2 regions of the Hylemonella sp. GW821-FHT12C09 genome follow, and region 1 is predicted to be linked to the other one. Evidence: predicted binding sites of a transcription regulator. Region 1 holds the regulator's gene; the other holds the start of a gene.
The links. The regulator LexA, encoded in region 1, represses DNA repair genes until DNA is damaged. The targets are predictions, from matches to a motif close to ACTGTATNNNNATACAGT.

Region 1 (4,178 bases):
CCTTTCTGGATACGCCGTCCGGTCCGATTTCCGAATCAAGCGCCTGCGCCGAATACATCGAGACGGTGTATCCCCAGCGTCCCTTGCTGCCCGCGGATCCTTATGCGGCGGCCAAGGTGCGGGAGCTGATCATTTACATGGAGCTGCATCTGGAGCTGGTGGCGCGTGATCTCTATGCCGAAGCCTTTTTCGGCGGCAAGGTCAGCGACGGCCTCAAGGAGCGCACCCGCAAGCTGCTGCTCAAGGGCGTTCAGGGCTTCTCGAAGCTGGTGAAGTTCTCGCCCTACGTGGCGGGCTCGGAGTTCACGCTGGCAGACTGTGCGGCAGTGGCCCATCTGCCCCTGGTGACCAGCGCCAGCAAGATCATCTATGGCGAGGATGTGCTGGCGGGACTGCCCGTGCGCGATTACCTCAAGGTCATGGGTGCACGGCCCCATGTGCAGACGGTCAACGCGGACCGCAAGGCCAGCACCGAGCAGATGCTGGCCAAAATTGGCGCCAAGCCGGCCTGAGAGTCTGTTCAGGGTCTCGCGGTCAGCGCCGTACCTTCAACGCATCCGGGTTGGCGATGTTGCTCGGCTTGCCCTGAATGAAGTTCACGATGTTGTCGAAGGCGGCGCCGAAATACATCTCGTAGCTCTCCTGCTCGACGTAGCCGATGTGCGGCGTGCAGATGCAGTTTTCCAGGCGCAGCAGGGCATGGCCTTGCAGGATGGGTTCGGACTCGAAGACGTCGATCGCCGCCATGCCGGGGCGGCCGTGGTTGAGCGCGCTGATCAGCGCCTCGGGCTCGACCAGTTCGGCGCGCGAGGTGTTGACCAGCAGTGAGGTGGGTTTCATCAGCGCCAGGTCGGCGGGCGTGACGATGCCGCGCGTGGCCTCGTTCAGGCGCAGGTGCAGGCTGAGCACGTCGCTTTGCTGGAAGAATTCCTCGCGGCTGGCCGCGGCCTCGTAGCCCTCCTGCACGGCTTTTTCGCGCGAGGGGTCACGGCCCCAGACCAGCACGCGCATGCCGAAGGCGCGGCCGTAGCCAGCCACCATCTGTCCGATCTTGCCGTAGCCCCACAGCCCCAAGGTCTTGCCGCGCAGCACCGTGCCCAGACCGAAGTTGGGCGGCATGGCGGCCGACTTCAGCCCGGATTGCTGCCAGACGCCGTGTTTGAGGTTGCCGATGTACTGCGGCAGCCGGCGCATGGCGGCCATGATGAGCGCCCAGGTCAGTTCGGCGGGTGCCACCGGCGAGCCCGTGCCTTCGGCCACGGCAATGCCGCGTTCGGTGCAGGCTTCGATATCAATGTGGCTGCCCATGCGGCCGGTCTGGGAGATGAGCTTGAGACGCGGCAGTTTTTCTAACAGCTGGCGGGTGATGGGTGTGCGTTCGCGGATCAACACCAGCACGTCGGCATCACGCAATCGGACCGAGAGTTGCCCCAGTCCCTTGACGGTGTTGGTGTAGACCTTGGGGGGGTAGTCGGCCAGTTTTGTAGCGCAATCTAGCTTGCGTACGACGTCTTGGTAGTCGTCCAGAATCACGATATTCATGCCGCTATTGTGCCTCGGCCTCTCCTACGGGCTAACCCGGATGGAGGACGTGGCTGCGGCAGAAACCGTTCAGTGGCGTGCGACTTCGCAGGCGGCCAGGCGGTCAAGTTCGGCGCAGACGTCGGCCATGCGGCCGGAGATCACCATGCGGCCCACCTGCGAGCGGGGCTGGCCGGCTTCCATGACCCGCACCACGCGCAGCGGGCGTTGCATCGGGCGGCTGCGTACGGCGGCCAGGGCCGGGGCGCGTACGGACGGCAGGGTAGGCTCCAGCATGGCGGGACGCCGCGGCACGGCGGGGGCGAGCCAGCGCAGTAGGCCTTGCAGCGGAGTCCAGAGGGCGTAGGCGGTGTTCATCGTTGACCTTTCGGGGCGGGACGCAGCGCGTTCACATGAGCATGGTGTTGCGGATGAGGCCGACAGCCAGGCCCTCGATCTCGAAGGGGTCGCCCGGCTCGACCACGATGGTCTGGTAGTCGGGGTTTTCCGGCAGCAGTTCGATCAGGTGCTTGTTGCGACGGAAGCGCTTGACCGTCACTTCGTCGCCCAGGCGCGCCACCACGATCTGGCCGTTCTTGGCATCCTTGGTGGATTGCACGGCCAGCAGGTCGCCGTCCATGATGCCGGCATCGCGCATGGACATGCCGCGCACCTTGAGCAGGTAGTCGGGCTTGCGCTGGAACAGCGAACTCTCGACGTAATAGGTCTGGTCCACGTGTTCCTGCGCGAGAATGGGCGAACCGGCAGCGACGCGCCCGATCAGGGGCAGGGCGAGCTGGGACAGGTCCGGCATGGGCAGGGAGAATTGCTTGATGCGCGATTCATTGATGGAGCGCAGCGCCTCGCCCTGCAGACGGATGCCACGCGAAGTGCCGCTGACCAGTTCGATCACGCCCTTGCGCGCCAGCGCCTGCAGATGCTCCTCGGCGGCATTGGCGGACTTGAAGCCCAGTTCGGCAGCGATCTCGGCGCGCGTGGGCGGGGCACCGGTGCGCGCGATGGCGCTCTGGATCAGGTCCAGAATCTGCTGCTGGCGGGCGGTCAGCTTGATCGGGTACTGCGGCAGGTCCATCGTCGTGACTCCTGTAGGCGGGAAGGAGACAAGGTACTGTCTCGATATCCAGTAACTGTATTTTTAACCAGTTTTCCGGGAAATGCAAGTGGGGCAAGAAAAAATCGTGGTTTTGGGCACCGGCGGCACCATTGCCGGACTGGCGACCAGCGCCGCCGACAGCCGTGACTACCTGGCCGCGCAGAAGCCGGTGGCCGAGTTGATGACCGGCCTGGCGGCGCCGTCGGGCTTTGCGCTGCTGAGCGAACAGGTGGCCCAGATCGACAGCAAGGACATGGATCTGGTGGTGTGGCAGAAGCTGCTGCAGCGTTGTGTGCACTGGCTGGCGCAGGCCGATGTGCAAGGCCTGGTCATCACCCATGGGACCGATACGCTGGAGGAGACAGCCTTTCTGCTGCAGACCGTGCTGGCACCTCGCAAGCCCGTGGTGCTGACCTGCGCCATGCGACCGGCCAACGCAGTGGACGCCGACGGTCCGCAGAACCTGCGCGATGCCCTGGCGGTGGCGACCACCGCAGGCCCGCAAGGCGTGCTGGCCGTTTGCGCCGGCCGCATCCTTGGCGCGCAGGACGTGCAGAAGGTCCACAGTTCGCGGCTCGACGCCTTCAGCGCAGGGGAGGCCGGTGATCTCGGGCGGGTCCGGCAGGGACGCGTCGAGCGCCGGTGTGACTGGCCCGAGCCGCCTGTTCCGCAGAAGATGCTGCTGGACGTCCTGCTCAAGGCACCGGCACTGCCGCGGGTCGAGATCGTGCTCAGCCATGCCGCGGCCTGCGGCGCCACGGTGGACGCGCTGGTGGATCCGGTCGTCGCCGCGCGCCATGGGGCCCCGCCGGTGCGTGGCCTGGTGCTGGCCGGCACCGGGGGCGGCACCGTGCATCACGAACTGGAGGCCGCCTTGCGGCGTGCGCAGGCGGCCGGTGTGCGCGTGCTGCGCAGCACGCGCTGTGCCGACGGGTTCCTGCAGCCCCGGCCGTCCGACGAGTTTCCCGTGGCGCCCGGTCTGAGCCCCGTCAAGGCGCGACTGGCGCTGATGCTCGAACTCCTGCGCTGAGAGGCGGCCCCGCGTCATGTTCAGCGCCTTGCTCTCCAGTGCCTGGGCCTACCCGGCGCTTGAGGTCGTGCACCTGAGCGGCATCGCCTTGCTTTTCGGCAATCTCGTGCTGCTGGAGCTGCGGGTCTTCGGCCTGGGTGCTGCGCTGCCAGTGCGCGAACTGGCCCGCCTGAGCCTGGGCCTGGCCCTGGCGGGTTTCAGCCTGGCTGCGGCCTCGGGCCTGCTGATGTTCGCCAGCCAGCCGGCCGAGTTGCTGGCCAATCGCGCTTTCTCCCTCAAGATGCTGCTGTTATTGGCGGCGGCGTGTAATGCAGGCTGGTTCCATGGACGGGGCTCCCTGCACAAGCTCGATGGCCTGGCGCGTGCGCAGATGCTGCTGTCCACCCTGATCTGGCTGGCCGTGCTGGTCTGTGGCCGCTGGATTGCCTATCTCTGAGACAGACCACCGGAGTCACGCATGAAACGACGCACCGCGATCAGTCTTGCCCTGCTGCCCGGTCTGCTGCCGCTGGC
Region 2 (4,178 bases), on a different contig from region 1:
GTCCCGCAGGCGGACCTCGCCGCTGGTGATCGGGGCGTCCTCGGGCGGTAGCGGGAAGTCGCGCTCTCCACTGAGGTACTCACCGCGTACGCCCAGGACCTGGTAATAGACCGTGTCGATGTCATCGGCGCGCAACAGCTCGCGTGCAGGCAGGGGCAGGTTGAACTGCACATGCTGCTGGTTGACCGTGACCAGCTGGGCCAGGGCGTTGACGTTGTATTCGAGCGTGCGGTCGAAAGGCTTGCCGGCGATGCCTTGCGCGACCAGCCAGGTCAGCACCAGGCTGATCGGCCACAGCAGCAGCAGCGGCGTGAGCATCCAGTCCAGGATCTCACCGAAGAGCGAGCGCTGCTCGCGCTGGAAAAGTTTCACGATGCAGGCGTCGCGGTGGAGTAGGCCATGCCCGGCGGTCAGCTGTTCGGGATCTTTTCGAGACAGTAACCCAGGCCGCGCACGGTGGCGATGCGGATGGGGCCTTTCTCGATCTTCTTGCGCAGGCGGTGGATGTAGACCTCGATGGCGTTGTTGCTCACTTCCTCGCCCCACTCACAGAGGCGCTCGACCAGCTGGTCCTTGCTGACCAGGCGGCCGGTTCGCTGCAGGAGCACCTCCAGCAGACCCAGTTCGCGTGCCGAGAGTTCGACCATGCGCCCGTCGATGGTGGCCACGCGTCCGGCCTGGTCGTAGACGAGCGGACCGTGTTTGATATGGCTGCTGGTGCCACCCATGCCGCGGCGCACCAGCGCGCGTACGCGCGCTTCCAGCTCCTGCAGCGAGAAAGGCTTGGCCATGTAGTCGTCGGCGCCGTAGTCCAGGCCCTTGACGCGCTCCTCCACGCTGTCGGCCGCCGTGAGGATGAGCACGGGGAGGCTGGAGCCGCGGGCGCGCAGCTTTCTGAGCACTTCCAGCCCGTGCAGCTTGGGCAGGCCCAGGTCCAGGATCAGCAGGTCGAACTCATTGTTGGTCATCAGCGCCGCGTCGGCTTCGGAGCCGCTGGCCACGTGATTCACGGCCGCACCTGAACTGCGCAGTGTGCGCAGCAGGCCGTCGGCCAGTACCTGGTCATCCTCGGCGATCAGTATCCGCATGCATGTCTCCTCGCGCCTGCCGGCTGTGGACGCCGGCTGGGCGCTTCATGTGCCGATTCTAGGCGCTGGCATAGGCTTCGAGCCCAAGGGCAATCACGGTGGCTACTTCGGGGCTTACGGCCAGTTTGAGTTCGGCTTCCGCCTGGATCACGGCCCGCTGGAAGCCGCGCAACCAGGCCAGGCCCGCGGGCGTGAAGCGCACCAGCTTGGCGCGGCCATCGCGCCGGTCGGCTTCGCGTGTGACCAGGCCCCAGGCCTCGCACTGGTCGACCAGCTTGCCCATGGCCTGTTTGCTCATGCCGGCCGATTCCGCGAGCTCCTGAAGTCGCGCGCCCTGCACGGCCAGATGGCGTGTGATGTGGATGTGGGCGGCGCTGACCTGGCCGCGCGCCGCGAGGTTGGACAGGGCCAACGGCACCTCGGCGTCATGTGCCATCAGGTGGAGCACGCGCTGGTCAAAGCGGCGCATCGCGTGGCCCAGCAGGCGCCCCAGGTGGGTCTGGCGCCAGCCGTCGTCGAGCGGGAATGTGGCAGCATCCGTCATGACTAAATGGTAAACCAAAATGACTAATTTATGGCTTTACTCGAAAGTACAAGCCGGATAAATTACTGATCAAGCATCCAGCCTGTGATTAAAAACACTGGAACCAAGTCAACCCCACCCAAGGAGCAAGTCATGGACGTATCCGGCAAATCCATCAGCGTCGCCAATAGTGAAAAAGCCAAGGCCCTGCAGGCCGCGCTGGCCCAGATCGAGAAGCAATTTGGCAAGGGCACCATCATGCGCCTGGGCGAGGGTGAGGCGATCGAGGACATCCAGGTCGTCTCCACCGGCTCGCTGGGCCTGGACATCGCCCTGGGCGTGGGCGGCCTGCCGCGTGGCCGGGTGGTCGAGATCTACGGCCCCGAGTCCTCGGGCAAGACCACGCTGACCTTGCAGGTCATCGCCGAGATGCAGAAGATCGGCGGCACCTGCGCCTTCGTGGACGCCGAGCACGCGCTTGACGTGCAGTACGCGCAGAAACTGGGCGTCAACCTGCCTGACCTGCTGATCTCCCAACCCGACACAGGCGAGCAGGCGCTGGAGATCGTCGACAGCCTGGTGCGCTCCGGTGCCGTGGACCTGATCGTGATCGACTCGGTGGCCGCCCTGACACCCAAGGCCGAGATCGAAGGCGAGATGGGCGATTCCCTGCCCGGCCTGCAGGCGCGTCTGATGAGCCAGGCCCTGCGCAAGCTGACCGCGACGATCAAGAAGACCAACTGCATGGTCATCTTCATCAACCAGATCCGCATGAAGATCGGCGTCATGTTTGGCAGCCCCGAGACCACCACCGGTGGCAACGCGCTGAAGTTCTACGCCTCGGTGCGCATCGACATTCGCCGCACGGGCACCATCAAGAAGGGGGATGACGCCATTGGCAACGAAACCAAGGTCAAGATCGTCAAGAACAAGGTGGCGCCACCCTTCAAGACTGCGGAGTTCGACATCCTGTTCGGTGAAGGCATCAGCCGCGAGGGCGAGATCATCGACATGGGCGTGAACGCCAAGATCATCGAGAAATCCGGCGCCTGGTACGCCTATAACGGCGAGAAGATCGGGCAGGGCCGCGACAATGCGCGCGAGTTCCTGCGCGAGAACACGGAACTGGCGCACGAAATCGAGAACAAGGTACGCGAGTCGCTGGGCATCCCGTTGCTCAACGAGGCGGCAGAAGCCGAAGCTGAATAAGTCGAGAGCCGGTAACGGGGAACGAGCCATGGCGACGGCACGGTTGTCGTTCCAGGTCACCCTCAAGGGCCGGGCGCTGCGCCTGCTGAGCCGGCGCGAGCACTCGCGCCGCGAGCTTGAGCGCAAGCTCCAGCCTTACGAGGAGGAGCCCGGCACGCTGGCGCAGGCGCTCGACGAACTGCAGGCCCGGGGCTTCATCAGCGAGGAGCGGGTGGCCGAGTCGGTGCTGAACCGGCGCGCGAGCCGGCTGGGCTCGACGCGCATACGCCAGGAGTTGCAGGACAAGGGGCTGGACGGCGATCTGATCGCGCGGACCCTGTCCGGCCTCAAGGAAAGCGAGCTGGCACGTGCGCGCGAAGTCTGGCAAAGAAAGTTCGATGCCCTGCCGCAGACGCCCCAGGAGCGGGCGCGGCAGACGCGGTTTCTGCTGGCGCGGGGCTTCACCGGGGAGGTGGTGCGCCACGTGCTGGGCGGCGATCCGGCCGACGAGGAAGTCTGATCACAGGCCCAGCATCAGTTTGAGGTTTTGCACCGCGGCGCCGCTGGCGCCCTTGCCCAGGTTGTCCAGGCGCGCCAACAGTACGGCCTGGCCCAGCGCATCGTTGCCATAGACGCTGAGTTCCATTTTGTTCGTACCGTTGAGCGCGGTCGGCTCCAGCCGGCCACCTGCTGCCGGCGGTACCACGCTGACCCATTCGCTGCCGGCGTAGTGCGTACGGAGCACCTCTTCCAGCTGTTGCGTGCGCGTGACGCCCTTCAGCAGATCAAATTGCAGGCCGATCTGGTCCAGCATGCCGGCGTAGAAATTACCCACAGCCGGCACAAAGATGGGCCGGCGGCTCAGGCCGCTGTAGCGCAGCAGCTCGGGCAGGTGCTTATGGGCGAGGCTCAGACCGTAGATTTCCAGCGGCGGCGCGCTGTGCGTGACCTCATAGGCCTCGATCATCTGGCGGCCGCCACCCGAATAGCCGGAGTAGCCCGACATCACGACCGGATAGTCCGGCGGCAGCAGGCCGGCATCGACCAGCGGTCGCAGCAGGGCGATACCGCCGGTCGGGTAGCAGCCCGGGTTGGCGACGCGGCGCGCCTGCGCCACGGCCTGGGCTTGGCTGCCGGTGAGTTCCGGGAAACCATAGACCCAGCCCGGTGCGACCCGGTGCGCGGTGGAGGCGTCGATGATCTTGGGGCCGGGCCGGCCCGACGTCTTTTCCAGCGCGTCGACCAGTGCCACGGTCTCGACAGCGGCCTCGTCGTGCAGGCAGAGGATCACCAGGTCAGCGCCGGACAGCAAGTCCTGCTTCGCGGCCGGGTCCTTGCGCCGCTCCGCTGCAATGCTCAACAGTTCGACCTGCGGCATG

Region 2: recA (recombinase RecA) is a predicted target of LexA. The motif match lies at 1,714-1,731, and genes of this name have one in related genera.

The regions. Positions count from the first base shown of each region.
Region 1 covers NZ_JBXAQQ010000005.1:99,040-103,217, forward strand. Annotated here, with positions in the region: gene AC1RRP_RS10015 (glutathione S-transferase) at 1-512, shown strand, start outside; gene AC1RRP_RS10020 (D-2-hydroxyacid dehydrogenase family protein) at 535-1,542, opposite strand; gene AC1RRP_RS10025 (hypothetical protein) at 1,612-1,899, opposite strand; gene lexA (transcriptional repressor LexA) at 1,931-2,614, opposite strand; gene AC1RRP_RS10035 (asparaginase) at 2,721-3,665, shown strand; gene AC1RRP_RS10040 (hypothetical protein) at 3,682-4,101, shown strand; gene AC1RRP_RS10045 (DUF6152 family protein) at 4,123-4,178, shown strand, end outside.
Region 2 covers NZ_JBXAQQ010000006.1:51,757-55,934, reverse strand. Annotated here, with positions in the region: gene AC1RRP_RS11285 (sensor histidine kinase) at 1-372, opposite strand, end outside; gene AC1RRP_RS11280 (response regulator) at 411-1,088, opposite strand; gene AC1RRP_RS11275 (MarR family winged helix-turn-helix transcriptional regulator) at 1,147-1,632, opposite strand; gene recA (recombinase RecA) at 1,765-2,820, shown strand; gene recX (recombination regulator RecX) at 2,849-3,319, shown strand; gene argC (N-acetyl-gamma-glutamyl-phosphate reductase) at 3,320-4,178, opposite strand, start outside.